4 regions of the Kitasatospora sp. NPDC052868 genome follow, and region 1 is predicted to be linked to each of the others. Evidence: riboswitches for the same ligand, from Rfam matches in the RefSeq annotation. Region 1 holds a riboswitch; each other region holds the start of a gene.

Evidence for each region. Region 1 has a riboswitch for cyclic di-AMP ahead of ACIGZJ_RS19470 (transglycosylase family protein). Riboswitches for the same ligand answer to the same signal wherever they lie in the genome.
Region 2: another riboswitch for cyclic di-AMP. It lies ahead of ACIGZJ_RS29760 (peptidoglycan DD-metalloendopeptidase family protein); the one in region 1 lies ahead of ACIGZJ_RS19470 (transglycosylase family protein).
Region 3: another riboswitch for cyclic di-AMP. It lies ahead of ACIGZJ_RS26365 (M23 family metallopeptidase); the one in region 1 lies ahead of ACIGZJ_RS19470 (transglycosylase family protein).
Region 4: another riboswitch for cyclic di-AMP. It lies ahead of ACIGZJ_RS04660 (hypothetical protein); the one in region 1 lies ahead of ACIGZJ_RS19470 (transglycosylase family protein).

The regions. Positions count from the first base shown of each region.
Region 1 is NZ_JBITZW010000010.1:237,357-243,058, forward strand. It holds gene ACIGZJ_RS19465 (cytochrome P450) at 57-1,652, shown strand; cyclic di-AMP (ydaO/yuaA leader) riboswitch at 1,863-2,034, shown strand; gene ACIGZJ_RS19470 (transglycosylase family protein) at 2,040-2,957, shown strand; gene eno (phosphopyruvate hydratase) at 3,312-4,598, shown strand; gene ACIGZJ_RS19480 (septum formation initiator family protein) at 4,730-5,239, shown strand; gene ACIGZJ_RS19485 (DUF501 domain-containing protein) at 5,211-5,702, shown strand, end outside.
Region 2 is NZ_JBITZW010000024.1:17,875-23,576, forward strand. It holds gene ACIGZJ_RS29755 (MFS transporter) at 1-728, opposite strand, end outside; cyclic di-AMP (ydaO/yuaA leader) riboswitch at 1,040-1,199, shown strand; gene ACIGZJ_RS29760 (peptidoglycan DD-metalloendopeptidase family protein) at 1,203-2,246, shown strand; gene ACIGZJ_RS29765 (DUF2470 domain-containing protein) at 2,544-3,263, opposite strand; gene ACIGZJ_RS29770 (MFS transporter) at 3,441-4,652, shown strand; gene ACIGZJ_RS29775 (RidA family protein) at 4,737-5,144, opposite strand; gene ACIGZJ_RS29780 (IclR family transcriptional regulator) at 5,236-5,702, opposite strand, start outside.
Region 3 is NZ_JBITZW010000018.1:26,231-31,932, reverse strand. It holds gene ACIGZJ_RS26385 (SpoIIE family protein phosphatase) at 1-1,027, opposite strand, end outside; gene ACIGZJ_RS26380 (TetR/AcrR family transcriptional regulator) at 1,165-1,734, opposite strand; gene ACIGZJ_RS26375 (alpha/beta fold hydrolase) at 1,822-2,649, opposite strand; gene ACIGZJ_RS26370 (YiaA/YiaB family inner membrane protein) at 2,790-3,080, opposite strand; cyclic di-AMP (ydaO/yuaA leader) riboswitch at 3,326-3,484, shown strand; gene ACIGZJ_RS26365 (M23 family metallopeptidase) at 3,497-4,357, shown strand; gene ACIGZJ_RS26360 (hypothetical protein) at 4,434-5,306, opposite strand; gene ACIGZJ_RS26355 (GNAT family N-acetyltransferase) at 5,350-5,702, shown strand, end outside.
Region 4 is NZ_JBITZW010000002.1:225,618-231,319, reverse strand. It holds gene ACIGZJ_RS04670 (MoaF-related domain-containing protein) at 1-305, opposite strand, end outside; gene ACIGZJ_RS04665 (hypothetical protein) at 501-2,540, opposite strand; cyclic di-AMP (ydaO/yuaA leader) riboswitch at 2,837-3,002, shown strand; gene ACIGZJ_RS04660 (hypothetical protein) at 3,004-4,275, shown strand; gene ACIGZJ_RS04655 (hypothetical protein) at 4,304-4,891, opposite strand; gene ACIGZJ_RS04650 (IclR family transcriptional regulator) at 5,079-5,702, opposite strand, start outside.

The DNA.
Region 1 (5,702 bases):
AGGTGACCAGGCTCACGCCTCACGGCCGACGATCATCCACCGGATACGGTCGTCGCATGCCAGTTCAGCCCGATTCCGACCAGCCGAGCGGGGGCCGGCCGAGCCAGGCCCAGCCGGGCCCGTCGACCCCTGCCTCCCCGGCCCCCGCCTGCCCGGTCGCCGCTTCGCCCTCCTCGGAGACCCCCACCCCGGAGACCTCCTCCTCCGAGACCCCCACCTCCGAGACCCCCACGCCGGACGCCCCGACCTCCGCAGCCCCCACCCCCGAGACCGGCACCCCCGAGACCGGCACCCCCGAGACCGGCACCCCCGAGGCCGACACCCCCGGACCCACCGCCGAAACCCCCCGCCCCCCACTCTTCACGTGGGAGTTCGCCGCCGACCCCTACCCGGCGTACGCCTGGCTGCGCGAGCACGCGCCGGTGCACCGCACCACCCTGCCGAGCGGGGTGGACGCCTGGCTGGTGACCAGGTACGCCGACGCCAGGCAGGCACTCGCCGACAGCCGGCTCTCCAAGAACCCCGCCCACCACAGCGGGCAGGCGCACCGCACCGGGCGGGTCGGCATCCCGGGCGAACGCCAGGCCGATCTGATGACCCACCTGCTGAACATCGACCCGCCGGACCACACCCGGCTGCGCCGCCTGGTGTCGAAGGCGTTCACGCCGCGCCGGATCGCCGAGTTCGAGCCCCGGGTGCAGCAGCTCACCGACCGGCTGATCGACGGCTTCGCGCAGCGCGGCTCGGCGGATCTGATCCACGAGTTCGCCTTCCCGCTGCCGATCTACGCGATCTGCGACCTGCTCGGAGTGCCGCCCGAGGACCAGGACGACTTCCGGGACTGGGCCGGGATGATGATCCGCCACGGCGGAGGCCCGCGCGGCGGCGTGGCGCGCGCGGTCAAGCGGATGCGGGCGTACCTGGCGGACCTGATTCACCGCAAGCGGGCGGACCTCGGCGACGACCTGATCTCCGGTCTGATCCGCGCCAGCGACCACGGTGAGCACCTGACCGAGAACGAGGCCGCGGCGATGTGCTTCGTGCTCCTGTTCGCCGGCTTCGAGACGACCATCAACCTCATCGGTAATGGCATGTACGCGCTATTCCGTAACCCGGACCAGCGGGCCCTGCTCCAGGGGTCGATCGCCCGCGGCGAGGCGGGCCTGCTGGACACCGGCATCGAGGAACTCCTGCGCTACGACGGGCCGGTGGAGCTGGCGACCTGGCGGTTCGCGACCAGCCCGCTGACCATCGGCGGGGTGGAGATCCCGGTCGGCGACCCGGTGCTGGTGGTGCTCGCGGCGGCGGACCGGGACCCGGCGCGGTTCGCCGACGAGAACACCCTCGACCTGGCCCGCGCCGACAACCCGCACCTCGGTTTCGGCCACGGCATCCACTACTGCATCGGCGCTCCGCTGGCCCGGCTGGAGGGTCGCGCCGCGCTGTCCACCCTGTTCACCCGGCTGCCCGATCTGCGGCTCGCCGAGAGCCCGGAGAACCTGCGCTGGCGGGGTGGTCTGATCATGCGCGGACTTCGCGAACTGCCGGTGGAATTCGCGCCGGAGATCCCTGTCGGCACATCGGCTGACGTGCAGTCCGAGGGCCCGCCGGAGGACCCGTCAGGCGACCCCTCCGAGACCTCGACGCGCTGACGAGGCGTCGCCGGTACCCCGGTGTGGCCGATCTGAACCGTCATCAATCCGGACATATCTGCTCTGTTGGTAGGCGATCGGCCACGCGTCGTAATTTCTATGTGATACCGGCGATATGAGCTTGTGATTGATGTGAGGATCTGTCTACTCTCCCTGAAGTTCGCAGCTGCGGACCTCGTGCGCGGAACGCCGAATCCTGCCCGCCGCTTCACGGGAAACCGACCAGACCCTTGGGCAGGGGCGGGGGACCCAGGTTTAGTGCCGTTCCCCACGGCTTGGGGTGAAGCCGCCCGCGCGGGCTGAAAGCCTTCCGCGCGACGCGGCCGGGCCACCTCCCGGTCCGAACCCGACAGCTCACCTCGCAGGCGTGCGGAGAGGGACACCTTCATGCTGTTCGTTGGAACCGGCCGTCACCGTCGTCGCACCCAGACCGAGAAGGCCATCGCCGTCGCAGGCGTGGCAGGCGTCGGACTCGCACTGCCGCTCCTCTCCGCCACCGGCGCCTCGGCGGCCCCCGTCTCCACCTGGGACGCGGTCGCGCAGTGCGAGAGCGGTGGCAACTGGAGCATCAACACCGGCAACGGCTTCTACGGCGGTCTGCAGTTCACCCCCAGCACCTGGAAGGCGTACGGCGGCGGCTCCTTCGCCCCGCAGGCCAACCAGGCCAGCAAGGCCCAGCAGATCTCCGTGGCCGAGAAGGTCCTCGCCTCGCAGGGCCCGGGCGCCTGGCCCGTCTGCTCGCAGAAGGCCGGGCTGAGCAAGGGCGGCGCGCCGGCCTCGGTCGACACCTCGACGGACGCCAAGCCCGCCGCCCCGAAGCCGGCTCAGAAGCCCGCCCCCCAGCAGCCGGCCGCCCCCAAGCCGGTCCAGAAGCCGGCCGCCCAGAAGCCCGCCGTGCAGCAGCCGGCCCAGCAGCCCGTGCAGCAGTACTCCCAGGCGCCCGGCTTCTCCGGCCAGTCCGGCTGGGACGCCGACGCCAAGGTGTTCTGGTACCAGAACAACGGCGCCTGGTACTGGACCAGCCACCAGAGCGTCTACCAGCAGTACGCCGGCCAGGCCGGGTACCAGGGCGCGAGCCAGGACACCCGCCCGGCCGCCGCCCCGGCCGCTCCGGCTGCTCCCGCGGCCCAGGCCGCGCCGAGGAGCGGTCACGGCTACACCGTCCAGTCCGGCGACACGCTGTCCACCATCGCCGCCGACCAGAACCTCTCCGGCGGCTGGCAGGCGCTGTACGACGGCAACCGGGGCACCGTCGGCGGCGACCCGGACCTGATCGTCCCCGGCCAGGTGCTCACCCTCGGCTGACCGCCGCACCCCGGCCGCCCGCACCCGCCGCAACCACGGCACCCGCCGGAACCGCGGAAGCCGAGGCACCCACGGCAGCCAGGAGCGCGGCACCCCGCGGGCTCCACGGCCGCAACCACCGACGCGGTGTCACGAAGGGGGCCGGTTCGGCCCCCTTCGTCCGCCTCTGGGTACATCCCATCGGTCAACCAGGTGAACTACCGGTGGGTAGCCAGGCCACACGCTGAGACGGGACCGAGGCCGACGTGGCCCTGGGAGCCCGTGCGGTTAGGCTCTGGTTCGTAACGACTCCGCAATCGTCCCGCCGACATCACCACCGTCAGCGGGACCCCTGCTTCCGCTAGGAGATGCCTCGTGCCGTCCATCGATGTCGTCGTAGCCCGTGAGATTCTCGACTCGCGTGGCAACCCCACGGTCGAGGTCGAGGTCGGCCTCGACGACGGCAGCACCGGCCGTGCCGCTGTCCCGTCGGGTGCCTCCACCGGGGCCTTCGAGGCCCTGGAGCTTCGCGACGGTGACAAGAACCGCTACTTCGGCAAGGGCGTGGAGAAGGCCGTCCTGGCCGTCATCGAGCAGATCGGCCCGGAGCTGGTCGGCTACGACGCCACCGAGCAGCGCCTGATCGACCAGGCCATGCTCGACCTGGACGCCACCCCGGACAAGTCCTCGCTCGGCGCCAACGCCATCCTGGGCGTCTCGCTGGCCGTCGCGCACGCCGCCTCCGAGGCCAGCGACCTGCCGCTGTTCCGCTACCTGGGCGGCCCGAACGCGCACGTCCTGCCCGTCCCGATGATGAACATCCTCAACGGCGGCTCGCACGCGGACTCCAACGTCGACATCCAGGAGTTCATGATCGCTCCGATCGGCGCGGAGTCCTTCTCCGAGGCCGTCCGCTGGGGCGTCGAGGTCTACCACACGCTCAAGGGCGTGCTGAAGGAGCGCGGCCTGTCCACCGGCCTCGGCGACGAGGGCGGCTTCGCGCCGAACCTGGACAGCAACCGCGAGGCCCTGGACCTCATCACCGAGGCCATCAAGAAGGCCGGCTACGTGCCCGGCAAGGACATCGCGCTGGCCCTGGACGTCGCCGCCTCCGAGTTCTACAAGGACGGCGCCTACCAGTTCGAGGGCAAGGCGATCTCCGCCGCCGAGCTCATCGAGTACTACGCCGAGCTGGTCGCCGCGTACCCGCTGGTCTCCATCGAGGACCCGCTGGACGAGTCGGACTGGGACGGCTGGAAGGCCATGACCGTCAAGCTGGGCGACAAGGTCCAGCTGGTCGGCGACGACCTGTTCGTCACCAACCCGGCCCGCCTGGCCAAGGGCATCGAGACCGGCACCGCCAACGCGCTGCTGGTGAAGGTGAACCAGATCGGTTCGCTGACCGAGACCCTGGACGCCGTCGAGCTGGCCCAGCGCAACGGCTACCGCTGCATGATGTCGCACCGCTCCGGCGAGACCGAGGACGTCACCATCGCCGACCTCGCCGTCGCGACCAACTGCGGCCAGATCAAGACCGGCGCCCCGGCCCGCTCCGAGCGCGTCGCCAAGTACAACCAGCTGCTGCGCATCGAGGAGATCCTCGACGACGCCGCCGAGTACGCCGGCCGCGGCGCCTTCCCGCGGTTCAAGCACGAGGGCTGAGCACGACGGCCGAGCCCGTCCGGTAGCGCACGCCTGACCGGTGCCCCGCCGTTCACCCCGTAGGGTGGACGGCGGGGCACCGTCGCGACCAGGAGGGGATACGGGAGATGGCAGGCTGGAGGATCCCGGGCTTGGCGGCCCGGCCTCGCTTCACGAGCCGGGCGACCGTCCTCGTCCTGGTGCTCTGCTCGCTGGTGGCGATCCTGGCCTATCCGACGCGGCAGTTCATCTCCCAGCGTTCCGAGATCTCCGCCCAGCGGGCGAAGGCCGAGCACGCCAGGCAGCAGGTCGAGCAGCTGCGCCGGGACAAGGCCCGCTGGCAGGACCCGGAGTACGTCAAGGCGCAGGCCCGCGCCCGGCTGCACTACGCGATGCCGGGGGAGACCCCGTACATCTCGGTGCCCCCGGCCGGCCAGGGTGCCGTCGGCTCCTCCGCGCCCGCCGGACCGCCCCCCGCCAACCCCTCCGCACCCGGTTCGTCCGGTCCGTCCGGTTCGACCGGGCCGGTGAAGGCCGCCAAGCCCTGGTACGCGAGCGTCTGGGACTCGGTGGATGCCGCCGATACCGCCGCCCTCGCCCCGCCCGCCCCAACAGTCCCCGCCCCCGCCTCCGCTGGAGACAGCTCCCCCCATGACCACTGAGAACCACCCCAACGTCTCCGACACCGACGTCGCGGCCATCGCCGCGCAGCTCGGCCGTGTCCCGCGCGGCCTGCGCGGGGTGGCGCACCGCTGCCCCTGCGGCAACCCGGACGTCGTGGAGACGGCCCCCCGGCTCGCGGACGGTACGCCGTTCCCGACCCTGTACTACCTGACCTGCCCCAAGGCCGCCTCGCTGATCGGCACCCTGGAGGCGGACGGCGTGATGAAGGAGCAGACCGCCCGGCTCGCCGAGGACCCGGAGCTGGCCGCCGCCTACCAGAAGGCGCACGAGGACTACATCGCCCGGCGCGATGCCATCGAGGTGCTGGAGGGCTTCCCGAGCGCCGGCGGCATGCCGGACCGGGTGAAGTGCCTGCACGTGCTGGTCGGCCACTCGCTGGCGGCCGGCGAGGGCGTCAACCCGCTCGGCGACGAGGCGATCGGCATGCTGGAGGACTGGTGG
Region 2 (5,702 bases), on a different contig from region 1:
AGGCCGGCCGCGCCGGTCACCCAGACCCCGGGGGAGAGGCCGCCGCCCGCCGCCGTCAGCGCATAGGTGATCGCGCCGAGGGCGAGCGCGGCGAGTGCGGCGCCGAGCACGTCGAACCGCCCGGTGGCGCTCTCGTCCCGGCTCTCCGGGACGTGCCGGGACGCGACCGCGACCACCAGGACGGCGAGCGGCACGTTCAGCAGGAAGATCCACCGCCAGCCCGGGCCGTCTACCAGCCAGCCGCCGAGGAAGGGCCCGATCGCGGCCGACACCCCGCCGAGGCCGGACCAGAGGCCGACCGCGGCCGAGCGGTCGTCCGGGTGGAAGACGGCCTGAAGCATCGCCAGCGAGCCGGGGGTGAGCAGCGCTCCGCCGACGCCCTGGACGGCCCGGGCCGCGATCAGCACCCCGATGGTGGGCGCGGCGGCGCAGGCCGCGGAGGCGAGCGCGAACCAGACCACGCCGAGCAGGAAGACCCGGCGCCGCCCGTAGCGGTCGCCGAGCGCTCCGCCGAGCAGGATCAGCCCGGCCAGGGTGAGCAGATAGGCGTTGAGGGTCCATTGCAGTGCGGCGAGCGGGGCACCGAGATCGGTGCCGATCCGGGGCAGGGCGACGTTCACCACCGTGCCGTCGAGCATCGCCATGCTGGAGCCGAGCACGGTCGCCAGTAGTACCCAGCGGCCCTGCGCGGTGCCCAGGCGCAGGGTGCCGGCCTCGGAGGTGGCCACGGCCTGATCGTGCGCCCCCGGGGGTCGACGTGACAAGGGTCACCGGCGGTGTGTCGGTGGATGGCTTTCCGTACTTGATCGCATGCGCACCGGTCATGAAATGGACGGAACGTGGTCGAACGATCGCGCACGGTCAATGGATTGTGTGCGCACCGCGTAGCCGATCATTCGGAGCGTCACGGTGCCCCGGGCTTTTGTTGCGGGTTCAAGAGATCGACATTGCTTCACCCGGACGGATGGGTTTTAGTTCAGCGACCGCCCGGCATTAGCCCGGGTGGCCACCGGGTGGAACGCCTAGTCCTGCCGCTGCCCGGTGGTACGAACTGAACTCTGTTCGGCAGGAGCGGGGGACCCAAAGGTAAGTCGCCGGACCGGAATTCACGGTCCGGCTTGGGGTGAAGCCGCATATGCGGCCGGGCAACTCCAGCCCGAACCCGACAGCTCACCTCGCAGGCGTCGGAGAGGAAATACCCCATGCCCGCACAGGCTCGTCGTATCGCCCTGCCCCGCGCCGCCCGCATCGGTATCGCCACTGCCGTCACCGGCGCCGCGTTCGCCCTCCCGCTGGTGACCACCATCAGCGCCCAGGCCCACACCGCCCCTGCCGCCAAGGCCGGGCAGACCAGCACCTGGACCGGCGCCACCAGCGTCGACGCCACCCCGGCCGCGGCTCCGGCCGCCGCCGAGCAGGCCGCCCCGGCTGCGGCTCCGGCCGCCGCCCCGGTCGACCAGAGCTACAAGGTCGTCGGCGGGGACACCCTGTCGAAGATCGCCGCCGCCAAGAACGTCGAGGGCGGCTGGCAGGCGCTCTACGACCACAACCGCTCGGTCATCGGCGGCAACCCGAACCTGATCTTCCCCGGTCAGCAGCTCGCGCTTGCCGCCAAGGCCGCTGCCGCTCCGGCCGCCGCCGAGGCCGCCAAGCCGGCCGCCCCCGCCGCGAAGCCGCAGGCCTCGCAGGACTCGGTCAAGCCGGCCGCGAAGCCCGCCGCCCCGAAGCCGGTCCAGGCTGCCAAGCCGGCCCAGGCCCCGGCCACCAAGCCGGCCGCCCCCGCCGCGAAGCCGGCCGCCCCGGCCGCCACCCCGGCCCCGGCCGCCGTCGCCAGCACCTCGGGCTACGTCTCCCCGGTCGCCAACCCGAAGCTCGGCACCGCCTACGGCGTGGCCGGCTCGATGTGGGCCTCCGGCCACCACACCGGCGCCGACTTCGTCGCCTCCACCGGCACCCCGCTGCGCGCCATCGCGGCCGGCACCGTGGTGAAGGCCGGCAACGGCGGCGCCTACGGCAACGAGGTCGAGATCAAGCTCGCCGACGGCAAGTACGCCCAGTACGCGCACCTGTCCTCGATCGGCGTCTCGGTCGGCCAGACCGTGACCGCCGGCCAGCAGATCGGCCTTTCGGGCGCGACCGGCAACGTGACCGGCCCGCACCTGCACTTCGAGATCCGCACCGGCTCGGAGTACGGCTCCGACATCGACCCGATCGCCTACCTGCGCGCCCACGGCGTCAGCATCTGATCGGTCGTCTCCACCGGCCGGTCGGCTGCGACCGGTCGGCTCTGATCGGCCGCTTTCGAGCGGCCCTCGGACCACCGCTGGACGCGGGGCGAACGACCTCCGGGATGGTCATGTCGGGTGACCGCTCGACCGGGGGATCGCCGCACCACCAGCGGCACCACGGGCGCGGGACACGCCCAGGCCGGCCCGGTTCGCGAACCTCCTTCGCGAGCCGGGCCGGCCGCTGTCGTTTCCGGGTGCGCCTTGTGGTGATCCGTCATATCGGTTTGTGCGTGAGATCTTTCGCCCGTCCATCGGCTAGTTCCGGTGGGCGGGCGCCCTGTTGTGGGCGACGGTGAGCAGCTGGTGTACCTGCAGCCCGAAGTCCTCGGTGTCCCTGGCGGGTTCGGGGAAGACCAGGCGGACGTCGCGGTGGCCGTGCGGGTGGTCCAGGCGGAGCACCAGGCCGTACCGGTCGAGGGCGAGCGGGCGGACGTCGGGGCGCTCGGCGAGCAGGTTCGGGTCGAGCAGCCGGGTCAGGACGGCGAGCGCGTCGGGGTGGTCGTCGGCCAGGTGGGTGAGCAGTCCGGCCTCGTGGCGGGCGAGCGGGTCGGGCCCGGCGAGGGCGAGGTCGGCACCGGTGAGCGCGGTGGTGCCGTACGGGGTGGAGAGCACGGCGTGGGCGACGTCCAGGCGCAGGTGGACGCTGAGGCCGTCGTGGGCGAGGTGGACGAGGTGGAGGCGGCCGGCCAGGGAGACCCGGCCGCGCACGCGGTCGCGGACGGCGACCGGGGCGATGTCGGTGAGGTCCAGGACGACGGCGAGCCCCTCCGTGGCGTGGGCGGCGGCGATGGTGAGCGGCGCGTCGAGCGGGGCGCACATCCGCAGTGCGGCGCCGTGCACCGACACGGGGGTGTCGAGCTCGTGGTACTCGCCGCAGGCGCGGACCACCACGGAGGAGGTCGCGGTGAGCAGGCCGCAGACCCGTTCGGCGGCGGTGGGTTCGGGCGCCTCGACGTCGATGGGGCTCTGGCTCATGACGACCTCCAGTCAGTTAGGTGAGCCTAACCTAATGACTGGGGAGGGTGAGGGCAAGGCGCCGCAAGGAATGTGCGAGTGGGGATATGGCGCGCTTGCAAGTATCCGGCGTCCGGTCGTATTGTCGACGCTGGTAGTTGCATGTGCAATCGTCCTGCTCTGGAAAGCGGTCCCCTCATGCCCCTCGCGCTCCTGGCGCTGGCGATCAGCGCCTTCGGCATCGGTACCACCGAGTTCGTGATCATGGGCCTGTTGCCCGAGGTCGCCGGCGACTTCTCGGTGTCCATCCCCACCGCCGGCCTGCTCATCTCCGGCTACGCGCTCGGCGTGGTGGTCGGCGGCCCCCTGCTCACCATCCTCGGCACCAAGGCCCCCCGCAAGGGGATGCTGCTGACGCTGATGGGCCTGTTCATCCTCGGCAACCTCGTCTCCGCCCTCGCCCCCGCCTACGGGCTGCTGCTCACCGGCCGGGTGCTCGCGGCCTTCGCGCACGGCGCGTTCTTCGGCATCGGCTCGGTGGTGGCGGCCGACCTGGTCGCCCCGCACAAGCGGGCCGGTGCGATCGCCCTGATGTTCACCGGCCTCACCGCCGCCAACGTCCTCGGCGTACCGATGGGCACCCTGCTCGGCCAGCACTTCGGCTGGCGCTCCACCTTCTACGTGGTCGCGGCGCTCGGTGTGATCGGCTTCGCCGGCATCGCCGCACTGGTGCCCGTCCAGCCGCGCGCCGAGGACGCCCGGCTCGGCCCGGAGCTCGCCGTCTTCCGTCAGCCGCAGATCTGGCTCGCGCTGACCATGACGGTCTTCGGCTGGGGCGGGATCTTCGCGATGTTCACCTACATCACGCCGATGATGACCGAACTGGCGGGCTTCGCCGACGGCAGTGTCACCTGGCTGCTGTTCCTGTTCGGCGTCGGCCTGTTCGTCGGCAACCTGTTCGGCGGCTGGTTCGCCGACCGGGCGCTGATGCGCAGCCTGTACGTGATCCTCTCGGTGCTGGCGGTGCTGCTCTTCGCCTTCACCCTCGCCGCGCACAGCAAGGTCGGCGCGATCGTCACCATCCCGCTGATCGGCCTGTTCGGATTCGCGACGGTGGCGCCGCTGCAGAAGCGGGTGATGGACCAGGCCGCGGGGGCGCCCACGCTGGCCTCGGCCGCCAACATCGCCGCGTTCAACCTGGGCAACGCGCTCTCCGCCTGGCTCGGCGGGCTGGTCATCTCCTCGGGGCTCGGCTACGACGCGCCGAACTGGGTGGGCGGTCTGCTCACCGCCGCCGCGCTGGGGGTGGCGCTGTTCTCCGGTGCGCTGGAGCGGCGCACGGCGAAGCGGACCGGGCGGGTGGTGGCCCGGGGCACCGTCCCGGAGGAGACGGGAGTGGCCGTCGGCTGACGTCGGCCGCCGCCCGCGGATGCGCCGGGGCCCGGACGGGGAGCTCCCGTCCGGGCCCCGGCGTGTGGCCGTGGCCGGCCGAGGTCAGCCGATGACCGCCTGGGCGTCGATCTCGACCAGCATCGGCTCCTGCGGCAGCTCGACGAAGATCGTGGTGCGGCAGGGCTTCACGCCGCCCGGCTTGATGTTCTCGTCGATGAACTCGGCGTAGACCTCGTTCATCAGGGGGAAGTCGGCGCGCTTGGTGAGGTAGACGCGGAACATCACCACGTCCTCGATGGTGGCGCCGCCCGCCTCGACGATCGCCTTGACGTTCTCCAGCGTCCGGCGGGTCTGCGCCTTCACGTCGCCGTGGTGGAGGTACTCGCCGGTGGCCGGGTCCTGCGGGCCCTGGCCGGAGACCTGGAGGATCGGGCCCTTGCGGACGCCCTGGGAGAACATCCAGGCCGGGGCGGGGGCGCCGTCGGTGCGGACTTCGGTCTTGTCGCTCATGTGCTTCCTCGGTGGTGGCGGGTGCCGGTGGTGCCGCCTGGTGTCGCGGGCGGCCCGGTGGGGTCGGCTCGGGCGGGTGCGGTCGGTCGGGTCAGCCGGTCCTGGGGGTCTGCCCGCAGTCGGCGGAGACGGCGCGGGCGGTGGCGAGCAGGGCCGGGAGAAGCTCCAGGACCTGCTCATAGGGCAGGACGACGTCCGGGACGGAGATGGAGACCGCCGCGACGACCCGCCCGGTGGCGTCCCGGACGGGCGCGGCCACGCAGTTGATGAAGGCCTCGTGCTCGGCGTGGTCCTGCGCCCAGCCCTGGGCGGCGACCTTGTCCAGCTCGGCGAGCAGGGCCTCGGGGGTGGTGAGGGTGCGGGCGGTGTGCGGGGTGAAGTCGATTCCGGCCGCCACCCGGCGGCGCTCGGCCGGCGGGAGGTCGGCGAGCAGCACCTTGGAGACGGCCGCGCTGTGCAGGGCGGCCGTCAGGCCGATCCGCGAGTACATCCGCACCGGGTGCCGGGAGTCGTACTTGTCGATGTAGACGACCTCGCCGCCCTCGTGCGCGGCCAGAT
Region 3 (5,702 bases), on a different contig from region 1:
CCCGGAGCACCGGCTCGGCGGCGGTCAGCAGCCGGTCGACCCCCTCGTCCAGATCGCGGCCCGGGACCTCCACCACGCCGTCGCTGAACAGCAGCAGCGCGTCCCCGGGGCCGAGGCGTCCGCCGCTCGCGGGGTAGGGCACGTCGGCGAGCAGGCCGAGCGCCGGGCCGCCCGGGGCCGACACCTGCCAGCTGCCGCCGCCGGCCCCGCGGTACTGCGCGGGCGGCGGGTGGCCGGCGTTGAACAGCCGGTAGCGGCCGGTCGCCGGGTGCAGGGCGAGGTGGACGGCGGTGGCGAAGTCGTCCTCCCAGCCCATCCGGATCAGGTGGTCGTTGGCGGCGGGCAGGAACTCCTCCGGCGGGACTCTTCCGAGCAGCATCGCGAAGGCGCCGGAGAGGTGGGTGGAGCGGGCGGCGGCCCGGCTGCCCTTGCCGGAGACGTCCACCAGCAGCAGCTCCAGCAGGTCCTGTTCGGGGCGGTGGGTGCAGAGCAGGAAGTCACCGGAGAAGGAGTTCCCGCCGACCGGTGCGAGCGCGCCGTCGAAGTGCCAGTCGCGCAGGCGGTCGGGCAGCCGGCCCAGGGTCCGGGTGTGCTCGGCGAGCTCCAGCAGCATGGAGTCCCCGCGGGTGCCGCGCAGGCCCAGCCGGTCGCGGAAGCGGTTGGCCGTCAGGACGGTCGCGCCGGTCGCGGCGAGGACGATCGTCACGCCGACCCGCACCCCGTGCGGGTGGTGCACCACCGCGCTCAGCGCACTGCCGGTGAGCGCCGCGCAGACCAGCACCAGCAGCCGGCCCCGCCGCAGCACCAGCCCGCCCACGACCAGCGGCAGCACCATCGAGGACGGCGGCCAGCTCTTCGGCGCCGCGATCGCGAGGCCGCTCAGGAGCACGGTCAGGGCGAGCATCGCCAGCAGTGCGTTCCGCTCGGCCGTCCGGTCCCCGTCCAGCAGCCGTCCGCTCCAGCGCCCGAGGGCGCCGCCCAGCGGGAACACCCGTGGTCGGCGCGGCCTCGCCTTCGGTGCGGGCACGTCGACCTCCGCCTCGGGGTGGGCGGTCGCGGGTCGTGACCACCTGTGAGCCGGGCCAATCTAACCCGTCTTGCCCGATTGGTGGCGATTGACTGTTCGAAACACACCAGAGGTTCCGCCGGTGTCCGGGCGGCGGGTCAGGGCCGGGGCCAGCTGCGCAGACCGCTGGTGAGGACGGTGATCAGCCGGTCCTGGGTGGTGGCCAGGTCCTCGGAGAGCTGGAAGGCGCCGCCGATGGACAGCGAGGCGAAGCCGTGGGCGAGCGAGCGGACGGTGCGCGCGGCGTGGATCGCCTCGGAGCCGCCCAGGCCGTACTCGCGCAGCACCGCCACGATCACCCCGACCAGCCGCGCGGCCGCCCGGGTCAGCTCGTCGTCCGGCTGCGGGGCCTGCGGCAGCGCGGAGTAGCGGTGCGGATGCTCGGTGGCGTACCCGTGGTAGGCGCGCAGGACGGCGGCGACGGCGTCGTCCCCGCCCCGGCCGAGGGCGGCCTCGGCGAGGCGGTCGGCCAGTTCCTGGGTGACCCGGACGGCGATCAGTCGGCGAAGCTCGGCGAGGCCGCCGCTGACGTGCTTGTACAGCGAGGGGGTGGCCACGCCGGCCCGGGCGGCCACGGCGGCCAGGGTGAGGGCCTCGGGGCCCTGCTCGTCGATCAGGGCGAGGGCGTGGTCGACGACCTGCTCGGGGGTCAGTCCGACTCGGGGCATGTGCGGTCTCCGTACCGGGGGAGTGGGCTCGGAAGGGGTGGGGCGGGGGCGGGGCGGGCGGCCGTGACGGTCGGCGCCGGGGGCGGCTCAGGCCAGTTCGGCGAGGAAGGGCAGCAGGGCGTCGGCGGTGGCCTGCGGCTGGTCGGCCATCGGGTAGTGCCCGGCTCCCTCGATCATCACCTTGCGGGCGTGCAGCGCCGCGGCCTGCCGGTCGGCGACCAGCTCCGGCTTGGGGAAGTCGGGGTCCTTGCTGCCCATCACGACCAGCGCCGGGCACTGCACGGCGGCGCTCCAGCCGGTCGGTGCGGAGTCCCCGTGCACATAGCCGCGGGTGGCGGCCTTGCGGCCCGGGGTGCGCATGGCGGCGACCAGTCCGTCGACGTAGGCGTCGAAGTCGGCCGGCTTGGCGCCGGGGTAGGCCATCTTGCGGTGGTAGAGGCCCCAGAACGCGGGCGAGTGCACCAGCAGCGCGCCCATCACGCCGAAGGCGGCGCGCTGCAGGGCGTTCGGCGGCAGGTTCTCGATGAAGGCGTCCAGCAGGACGATCCCGGCGACCCTCCCGGGGGCGTCCCCGGCGACCTTGACCACGCTGGCACCGCTGTACGAGTTGCCGGCCAGGACGGCGCGCTCGATGCCCAGGTGGTCGAGCAGCGCGATGACGTCGGTGGCGATCGCGGCGGGCGAGTAGTCGTCCCAGGCGATCGAGGACTCGCCGAAGCCGCGCAGGTCCATGGTGATCACCCGGCGGCCCGCGGCGGTGAGCAGCGGGCGCAGGTGGCGGTACGCGGTCCGGCTGTCGAGCATCCCCGGCAGGAGGACGACCGGGGCGCCGTCGCCCTGCACGGTGTCGTCGTACGCCAGCCGGCCGCCGGGAACGTCGAGGAACTGCGTGGTGGGGGTGTTGGAGCCGGTCATCGTGGGCCTCCTCGGTCCGCCGTGCGCGTCATCGGCGGTTCTGCCGATAGCCATAAAGCTAAGGCTAATAGCCTTAGCCGTCAAGCTATCGACCGAGGAATCTTTCGGGTGAGCCTCCGTCCCGGGCGGTCCCGGGCGGCTCAGACCCCCTCCACCTTGAACGGGTCGTGCTCGCTGAGCAGCTTCTCCAGTCGGGCCTGGTCCACCCGGGTGACGATCTCGTTGGTCTCCTGCCGGTCCCGGATCACCTTGGCCAGGGTGAACGAGGAGGTGACGGTGTAGAGCAGGCCCAGTCCGAGGAAGGCCCGCGTCCAGGCGTCGACCGGGAGGTAGGCGATCCCGATCGCGAGGGCGACGCCGGACAGGGCGAAGGACAGGACGGCCTGGATGTAGTACGCGGACGTGGTGCGCGACTGCACGGGTGCGTTCATGGCGCCAGGATGGTGGCGCCGGGGCGCGCCGCACATGAGTAGAAGTACTCAACCCGGCGTCCGTTCGTTGACGTCTCATCACGTTCGGTAGTGTCAGTTGTGCTCAAGCCTCACAAATCGCCCATCAGGCCACGTACTGCCCGGGCGGTCTCAGGTCGTCCCATCCGGATGGCTTGGAATCAGGGGCTCCTAGGATTAACGTTTGATAACGCAGCGCGGTCGGCAACGCCGTACCCAGACGGCACCGTGCGCCGTCGCCTAATCCCGACGACCCGCCTCCGGGCAGGTCAGGGAGCCGGGGAACCATGTTCCTTGGGGTGAATCGGCCAGGCCCAGGCCCGGCCGTAGGAGACCTTCCTGCTCCGAACCCGTCAGCTAACCCGGTAGGCGCGAAGGAAGGAAAGGAGCGCGCCTCCGTGGCGTCGACGCACTCTCCGGCACACCTGCCCGGCTCCGGCTCGGGCACCCAACTGCTCGACCACCCCTGGCCGCCCGCCCACGGCGGCGGATACGGCGGCCCGGCCGACGAGCACGCCCCGCAGCCCGCCGACACCAACCGGCACCGGATGCCCCGCCAGACCCGCGGGACCGCGCCGCTGCTCGGCGTCACCGCCGTCGCCGCCACCCTCGGTGCCACCGGCTTCGCCTCCGCCACCCCGGCCGCGGCGCCCGCCATCGAGACCCCGGACGAGGCCCCGGTCGCGCTCTCCGCGGACCCGGGCCTCGCGCTCGCCGCCCGCATCCAGCAGCAGGCCGACAGCCAGCGCACCGCCGCCGACGAGACCGCCCGCCTGCAGGCCGCCAAGGAGGCGGAGGCCAAGCGCGCCGCCCAGCAGGTGGAGGCCAGGCTCGCCGCCGAGGCCGCCGAGAAGGCCAAGCTCGCCGCCGTCAACCTGCCGGTGCGCGACTACAACCTCTCCGCCCACTACGGCCAGAGCGCCTCCTACTGGGCCCACCTGCACACCGGCCTGGACTTCGCCGCCGACACCGGCACCCCGGTGTACGCGGTCGGCCAGGGCACCATCACCTCGGCCGGCTGGTCCGGCTCGTACGGCTACCGGATCGTCGAGACGCTGCCCGACGGCACCGAGATCTGGTACTGCCACCTCTCCTCGATCATCAAGGGCTCCGGCAAGGTCGTCCCCAACCAGCAGATCGGCAAGGTCGGTGCCACCGGCAACGTGACCGGCCCGCACCTGCACCTGGAGGTCCGCCCCGGCGGCGGCGCCCCGGTCGACCCGGAGACCTGGTTCGAGCAGCGCGGCATCACGCCCTGAGGCAGGGCCCCCTACGGTCGAAGGCGCCCCGGTCCACTGCGGACCGGGGCGCCTCGCTGTTCCGGGGGCGGCCGCGCTACTCCTGGGGCAGCCGCGCCAGGTAGGCGTCGATCTCCTCCTGCCCCGGCTCCGGCGCCAGCTCAGGGAACTCCGTCACCAGCAGCTGCGCCAGCCCAGGCACCGTCCACTCGCCCGACAGCTCCAGCGCCACCTCGACCGCGGCCTCCTCGAACGCGCCGAAGTCCCCGGCGAGCTCGTCCGGCATCGGGCGGCCCAGCGCGTTCAGCGCCGCCAGGTTGCGGTAGCTGCGCCGCATCAGGCCCTGCTCCAGCAGCCGCCGGGCGCCGTCGGTGGCCATCCCGACCGTCAGCATCCGGGCCTCGCCCCAGCCCTCCTCGTCCAGCTCGTCCAGCCACCCGGCCTCGGCCAGCGCGGCGTAGGCGGCCGACCGCTCCTGCGGCGCCAGCTCCCGGAACGCCTCCAGCCAGGCCCGCACCGCCGCGTCGTCCGCCACGTCCACCCCGGCGGCGTGCAGCAGCAGCGCGTACAGCCGCGGCCAGGTCACCAGGTCGGCCCGGCGCAGCAGACCGGTCGCCACCTCGCCCTGCCACTCGGCCTCGGCGTGCAGCCGCTCCTGCCGCTTGGCGTTCAGCCGCTTCGCCGCCCGCTGGTGGTCGACCAGCAGCCGGACCGCCTCGCCGTACGCCAACGGGTCCTGCTCCGGCGCGGGTTGGACGTACAGGTACAGCCGCTCGACCAGCAGCTGCTCCACCGCGTCCGAGGTCAGCTCCGGCCAGCCGTCGCGCATCCTGCCCTCGCCCAGCTCCAGCAACGCCAACACCGTCCGCAGCGGCTCCTCGCCCACCGGGTCGCGGCCTTCCGCCTCCGCCCAGGCGAGCAGCTCGGCGGCCTTGGTGCGCGGGGCGAGCCGCAGGTCTTCTTCTTCCATGTCACGTACGGTAACCGGTAAGCGGCGGGTAGGGTCGGCAGGCATGGTCCCCGTACGACTCACCGGCCCCCGGCTGGCCATTCGCGAGTTCCACCACACGCCGGGCGACACCGACGCCCTGCACGCGGTCTTCGGCGACCCGGAGACCACCCGCTACCTCCCCTTCGAACCCCGGGACCGGGAGAGCTGCGCCGACCAGATCGAGCAGTACCTGGAGGAGGCGCTCAAGGACGAGCGGACGGTCTACCGCCTCGCCGTCACCCCGGCCGCGGCCGAGGGCGAGGACGGCGACGACGACGCCGCCCCGATCGGGATGGCCGCCCTCACCCTCGGCGACCACCGCTCCGCCTTCCTCGGCTACGCGCTGCGCCGCGACACCTGGGGCAACGGCTACGC
Region 4 (5,702 bases), on a different contig from region 1:
GTGTGCAGCTCGCCGACCCGGCCGCCCTCGCCCTCGTACGTCCAGAAGGCGCGCACCGTCAGCCTGCCGAGGTCCATGACGTGGCTGACGGTGATGCCGCTCTGCTCGGTCCAGCTGACGAAGTACACCTGGGGGCCGACCTCGGCCACGTGCAGCGCGACGTCCTCCCACTGGCCGGCCGACTCGCCGAGGCCCTCCCAGCGCAGCCGCTTGCCGTCGGCCGAGTAGGCGTTGCGGAACGCCGCGCCGTTGTCGACCTGGAAGAGGTAGGTGCGGCCGGCGAAGGCGGGCAGGGACGCGGTCATGGCTGGGCTGGTCCTCGTTGTCTCGTGCGATGCATGCAGGTCGGCCTCCAACCTATCCGACCGGGTGACGTTCCCGGCGGACTTACCGGTGGACTTCACGGCGCCCCACGACGCGGCGGACCGCCGCGCGCCCGCCGCACGCCCGCCGCCACGCGCCCACCGCCCCGCCGCTCACCCCGCCGCTCACCCCGCCGCTCACTGCCCGAGCACCGGCCCGTGCAGGACGGTGGCCGCCACCTTCGCCGCGGTCAGGTCGGCCTGCAGCCGGTCCGCGATGAACTTGTTGGCCACCAGCACGGTCGGCGCGGCGGGCAGCTTCGCGATGGTGTTCCTCAGGTCCTGCAGCATCTTCTGGTACTGCTCCGCCGTCGGCTGCCAGGAGACCTTGACGGTGTAGACGTCGTACAGCGCCCGCATCTCGCCGCCCCGGCGCAGCAGGAGCTCGGCGACGAAGGTGGACCGCAGGTTCTGGTAGGAGTCGTCCGAGTAGAGCGCGATCAGCGGACCGCCGTTCGCCCGGGCGAGGTCGCGCTCCAGCAGCGTCGTGGCGAACGGCGCGAGATCGCTGTGCCCCTTGCCCTGGCTCCAGACCACCAGCGGGTTGGTGTACCAGGCGGCGGGCTTGGTCCAGGCGGTCAGGACGCCCCACTGGACGCCGGCGAACAGGCTGAGCGCGGTCGCCACCGCGAGCACCGACAGGCCGGCCTCGCCGCCGCGGCGCAGCAGCGCCGGGCGGGAGGTGCCGCGCGCCGGGGCGGGGGAGGGGCGCAGCAGCAGTCCGACCGCGCCGATCGACATCAGGCCGATCACCACACCGGCGGCGCCGACCTTCTCGAAGTAGTACGAGTAGTAGCCGATGGTGTGCAGCTGCCACCACCCGAAGCCGCCGATCACCAGGCCCGCCCCGACGACCAGCACCAGCAGCGCCTGGCCGGCGGCGGTGCGCCGGGTGGTCCGGCCGAGCGCGCCGAGCAGGGCGAGCAGCCCGCCGCCGAGCAGCAGGGCGCGGTCGGTGCCGACCATCGGTCCGGCCAGGTTCGAGGTGCTCGCGACGTCGAGGTCGGACAGCACGGACACCGCGCTGGGCAGCGCCGCCACCCCCAGCCCCGCGAGCAGGACGAGGGCCGTCGAGCGCCACCGACCGGCGAAGCGGCGCCGGTTGACCAGCACCCCGCCCGCCACGGCGAGGCCCGCGAAGACCCCGTACAGGTTGTAGACGTAGGTGACGGTGACCAGGCCGGCCACGGCGATCAGCAGGTGCTCGGTGCGGCCCATGGCCGGCCGCACCGCGAGCGGGAGCGCCACGGCGAGGAACAGCAGCCCGATGATCGTGGAGTCGAAGCCGTGTCCGACCAGGTCGGAGTAGTTGCAGGCGAGCATCAGCGAGGCCGTGGTCGCGCAGACGGCGGTGGCCTGCCAGCCGCGTAGCCGCGGGCCGCCGATCCACCGGGCCGCCCAGACCAGGGCGGCGCAGAGCAGCGCGTAGGCGGCCAGCACATAGAGGAAGTAGCGGTTCATCGCGTCGAGCGCGGCACCGGGCGCGGTGGAGGAGCGGACCAGGGCGTCGACCCAGGCCAGCAGGAAGTGCGACCCCTGCGGGTACACCGCCTCGGCCGGGGTCATCATGTACGTCCGGGCCTGCTCCTGGTGCAGGAAGGCGTAGCCGCCGACGTGCCGGATGCCCTCGAAGTAGGAGAAGTGCCCCAGCCGGTCCTCGGCGGTGGCGATGTACGCCACCCGTTCGGTGAGCGACTTGCCGGCCACCGCCTGGTGCAGGAGGTACCAGACGCCGGCCGCGGTGCCCGCCACCAGCGCGTCCGTCCCGCGCAGGCGCAGCGGCAGGCGCGGACGCCGGTCGGCCAGCCAGCCGGCCAGGCAGACGGTGCTGAGCAGCACCCCGGCGGTCGGCACCGGGTGGATGCCCCAGGGCCAGACCGAGAAGAGCAGCCCGAAGGCCATCACGCCGGCGGCGGTGATCAGGGCGGCCGCGAAGAGCCGGTCGACCAGGCCGCCGCCGACCCGGATGAGTGAGGCCACGGCCAGCACCAGGACCGGCAGCAGCACCACGTCCAGTCCGGCCGGGTGCAGGGCGAGCGGCAGCAGCCAGGACGCCGCGAGGAGTGCGGCGAGCAGCGGAAGGCGGCGCCGCGGCGTCCCGCCTTCCTGGGGACGGAGCTCTCCGGTGAACGGTGGAGCATCCGACGGTCGGTCCAGTACGGCAGACGGAAAGGCCATCGCGAAAGAGCGCTCTCTTCGATCGGGTCCTGTGTCTCGCACCCCCCCGGTCAGGACGCGATACCGGCCGGCACCCGTGGGTACACGACCTTCAAGGCGACATCATAAGCGCCATGGAACGTACACATGTGCGAGTGTCCGGCCGCTGGACCGGCGGCCCGCCCGGGCCGGTGTGAGCTGTGCGACAACCGCCGCCGATTCCTTGGCGCGCTCCGGACGGCCTGCCTAGCCTGCACGAGTCGTCCGCCCTCGCGGACCCCGCCGTCGGGACGCCGAGTCCTGTCCACCCGACGGCGCGTAACCGAGCACCACAGCGGACGGGAGCGGGGGACCCAAGGTCAGTGCCCGACCCGTGCGCTCCCGCGCACGGGCCGTGGCTAGGGGTGAAGCCGCTCCACAGGCGGCCGGGCAACCTCAGCCCGAACCCGACAGCTCACCTCGCAGGCGTGGCAGAGGACACCCCATGCAGAAGCCTGCCCGGCGCACCGCACCGCGCCATGCCCGCCCCTCCCACCGGGGCCGCAACACCGCCTTCGCCGTCACCGGCGCGCTCGCCGTCACCGGCGCCGGCCTGCTCGGCGTCCCGGCGGTCACCACCGCCCAGGCGGCCGCCGCGCCGACCGTCACCCAGGACAAGCTCGCCCCGGCCACCATGGTCGCGGGCAAGGCCACCGCGGCCTCGCTGACCGTCCACTCCTCGGCCTGCTTCACCGCCAAGACCGTCGGCGTGGGCGTCCGCGACGCGGCCGGGCGCAACCTCGACTTCCCCGGCAACGTCGCCAACGCGCAGATCTGCCCCAGCGGTCTGTCGATCACCACCGGTGCCCGCACCCTGCCCGCCGGGACGTACACCCAGTTCGGCTTCTGGCAGGACTCCGCCGGCGCCTGGCACAACCTGCCCTCGCGCCAGCTCGTGGTCTCCGGCGCCACGGCCACCCCGACCCCGACCCCGACGCCGACCGCGACCGCCACTCCCAAGCCCACCCCGACCCCGACGCCGTCGCCCACCGCGACCGCCACCCCGTCGACCCCGGCCACCGGCGCCCCCGTCGCGGGGAAGTCGCTGACCTGGTCCGACGAGTTCAACGGCCCGATCGCCTACGGCTCCCGCTGGACCGGTGACAAGTCCAGCGCCTACCACTACGGCAACCACAACCCGGACGACAACAAGCTCGACTGGCTGAACAAGAACAACGTCAGCGTCTCCGGCGGGGTCGCCACCTTCACCGCCAAGCCGGGCGCCAACAAGCTGGAGAACGGCAAGCAGTCCTGGGACACCGGGCTGCTCACCACCGAGTACTCCAGCGAGGGCTTCCAGGTGAAGACCGGCGACTACGCCGAGACCCGGGTCAAGCTCCCGGCCGGCACCGGCGCCTGGCCGGCCCTGTGGACCTGGAAGAACGGCAACGGGGAGATCGACTCCTTCGAGTACCACCCCGACAACCCGAACCTGCTGGAGCTGACCAACCACGTCAACCCGGGCCACCTGTACTACACCGACGCCAAGGCGATCGCCAAGGACGGCTGGGTCACCATCGGCACCTCCTACGGCGCCAACTCGGTCGACTGGTACATCAACGGCACCAAGGTCTTCTCGGACGGCAAGGGCGTCGGCGCCAACTGGTCGGCCTACCTGATCCTCAACCTCTCCCTGAGCGCGGGGAACTACCACCCCGCGCCGCAGGGAACGGCTCCGATCACCTTCGGTGCGGACTACGTCCGCGTGTACCGCTAGAACCGGCCGTCGCAGACCGCCCGCCCCGTCAGGAGCGGGCGGTCTCCACGACCGGGATCGTGAACGGCTGCCGGTTGTTCGCCTCGTTCTGGTCGTCGTCGCTGCGCACCGCGACATAGCCGCCGCTCAGGTCGCCGACGGGGACGGTGGAGGCGAGCCGGACCGGGATCAGCGCCGTCGCGCTGCGGAACACGCCCAGCCCCGCGGGGAAGGTGCAGCGCACCCGGTGGCCGTTCTGGAAGTCGTAGCAGTTCTCCGGGAAGAACGGCCCCTCGGCCGTCACCCCCTCCGGCAGGGTGACCACCACGGTGAACGAGGAGGCCGTCGTCTCCGGGCCGCCGTTGCCCACGAAGGCGTGCACCGTGGTGGTGCCGCCGGGCGCGGCGGCGTCCGGGTCGATCCGGACCACCTCCAGGTCGGACTTGGAGGGCGCGGGCGCTGCGGGCACTGCGGGCGCGGGCGCCGCGGGCGCCGCGACCTCCGCCGCCGGGTCGCCCCCCGGCGCCGGATCGGTGTCCGAACACGCCCACGCGGGCCCGGTGGCCAGCACCACCAGCGCCGCCCCCACCGTCAGTGACCTGCCGAAGTAACCCCGTACGGACCCACTGCGCGACATCGCCGCTCACCCTGCCCTCTGCGTTCCGGCGCCCCGCACCGTTGCGGGCCGCGTCCGCCCCAGCGTGACCGAGCGGCCCGCCGCGGCCGGGTCGACCCGCCCTCGGGCCGCTCGAACGGGCGAACAGTTCCACCGGAAGTCGGCCGGTCCGACGCTCTGCGTGCGGGACGGCAGGAGTGACCGCCCGTCAGGGTGCCAGGACGCGCCCCAGCCGGGTCGCGATCTCCTGCATGACGGGGACGAGCGAGGCCGCGCCCGCCTGCTCCTCCAGGGCTCGGATCCGCGCCTCCGGACCGGAGACCGAGAGCGCCGTCGGGGTCGGCGCACCCGGCACCGCGAGCGCGATGCAGCGCACCCCGATCTCCTGCTCCTGGTCGTCCACCACGTAGCCGCGCTCGCGCGCCTGCGCCAGCTGGTCCAGCAGCTGCTGCGGGTCGGTCACCGTGTACGAGGTGTGCGCGGGCAGCGGGTTGGGGCCGAGCACGGCGCGCGCCTCCTCCTCGGGCAGCTGCGCCAGCAGCGCCTTGCCGACGCCGGTGCAGTGCGGCTGCACCCGGCGGCCGACCTCGGTGAACATCCGCATCGAGCGCCGCGACTGCACCTGCCCGACGTACACCACCTCGCCGCCCTCCAGCACGGCCAGGTTGGCCGTCTCGCCGGTGGCCTCCATGAGTTCGGCCAGGTACGGGCGGGCCCAGCTGCCGAGCAGCCGGCCGGCCGTCTCGCCCAGGCGGATCAGCCGCGGCCCGAGGGTGTAGCGGCGCGCGGTGTCCTGGCGGACATAGCCCTGCTGCACGAGGGTACGAACCAG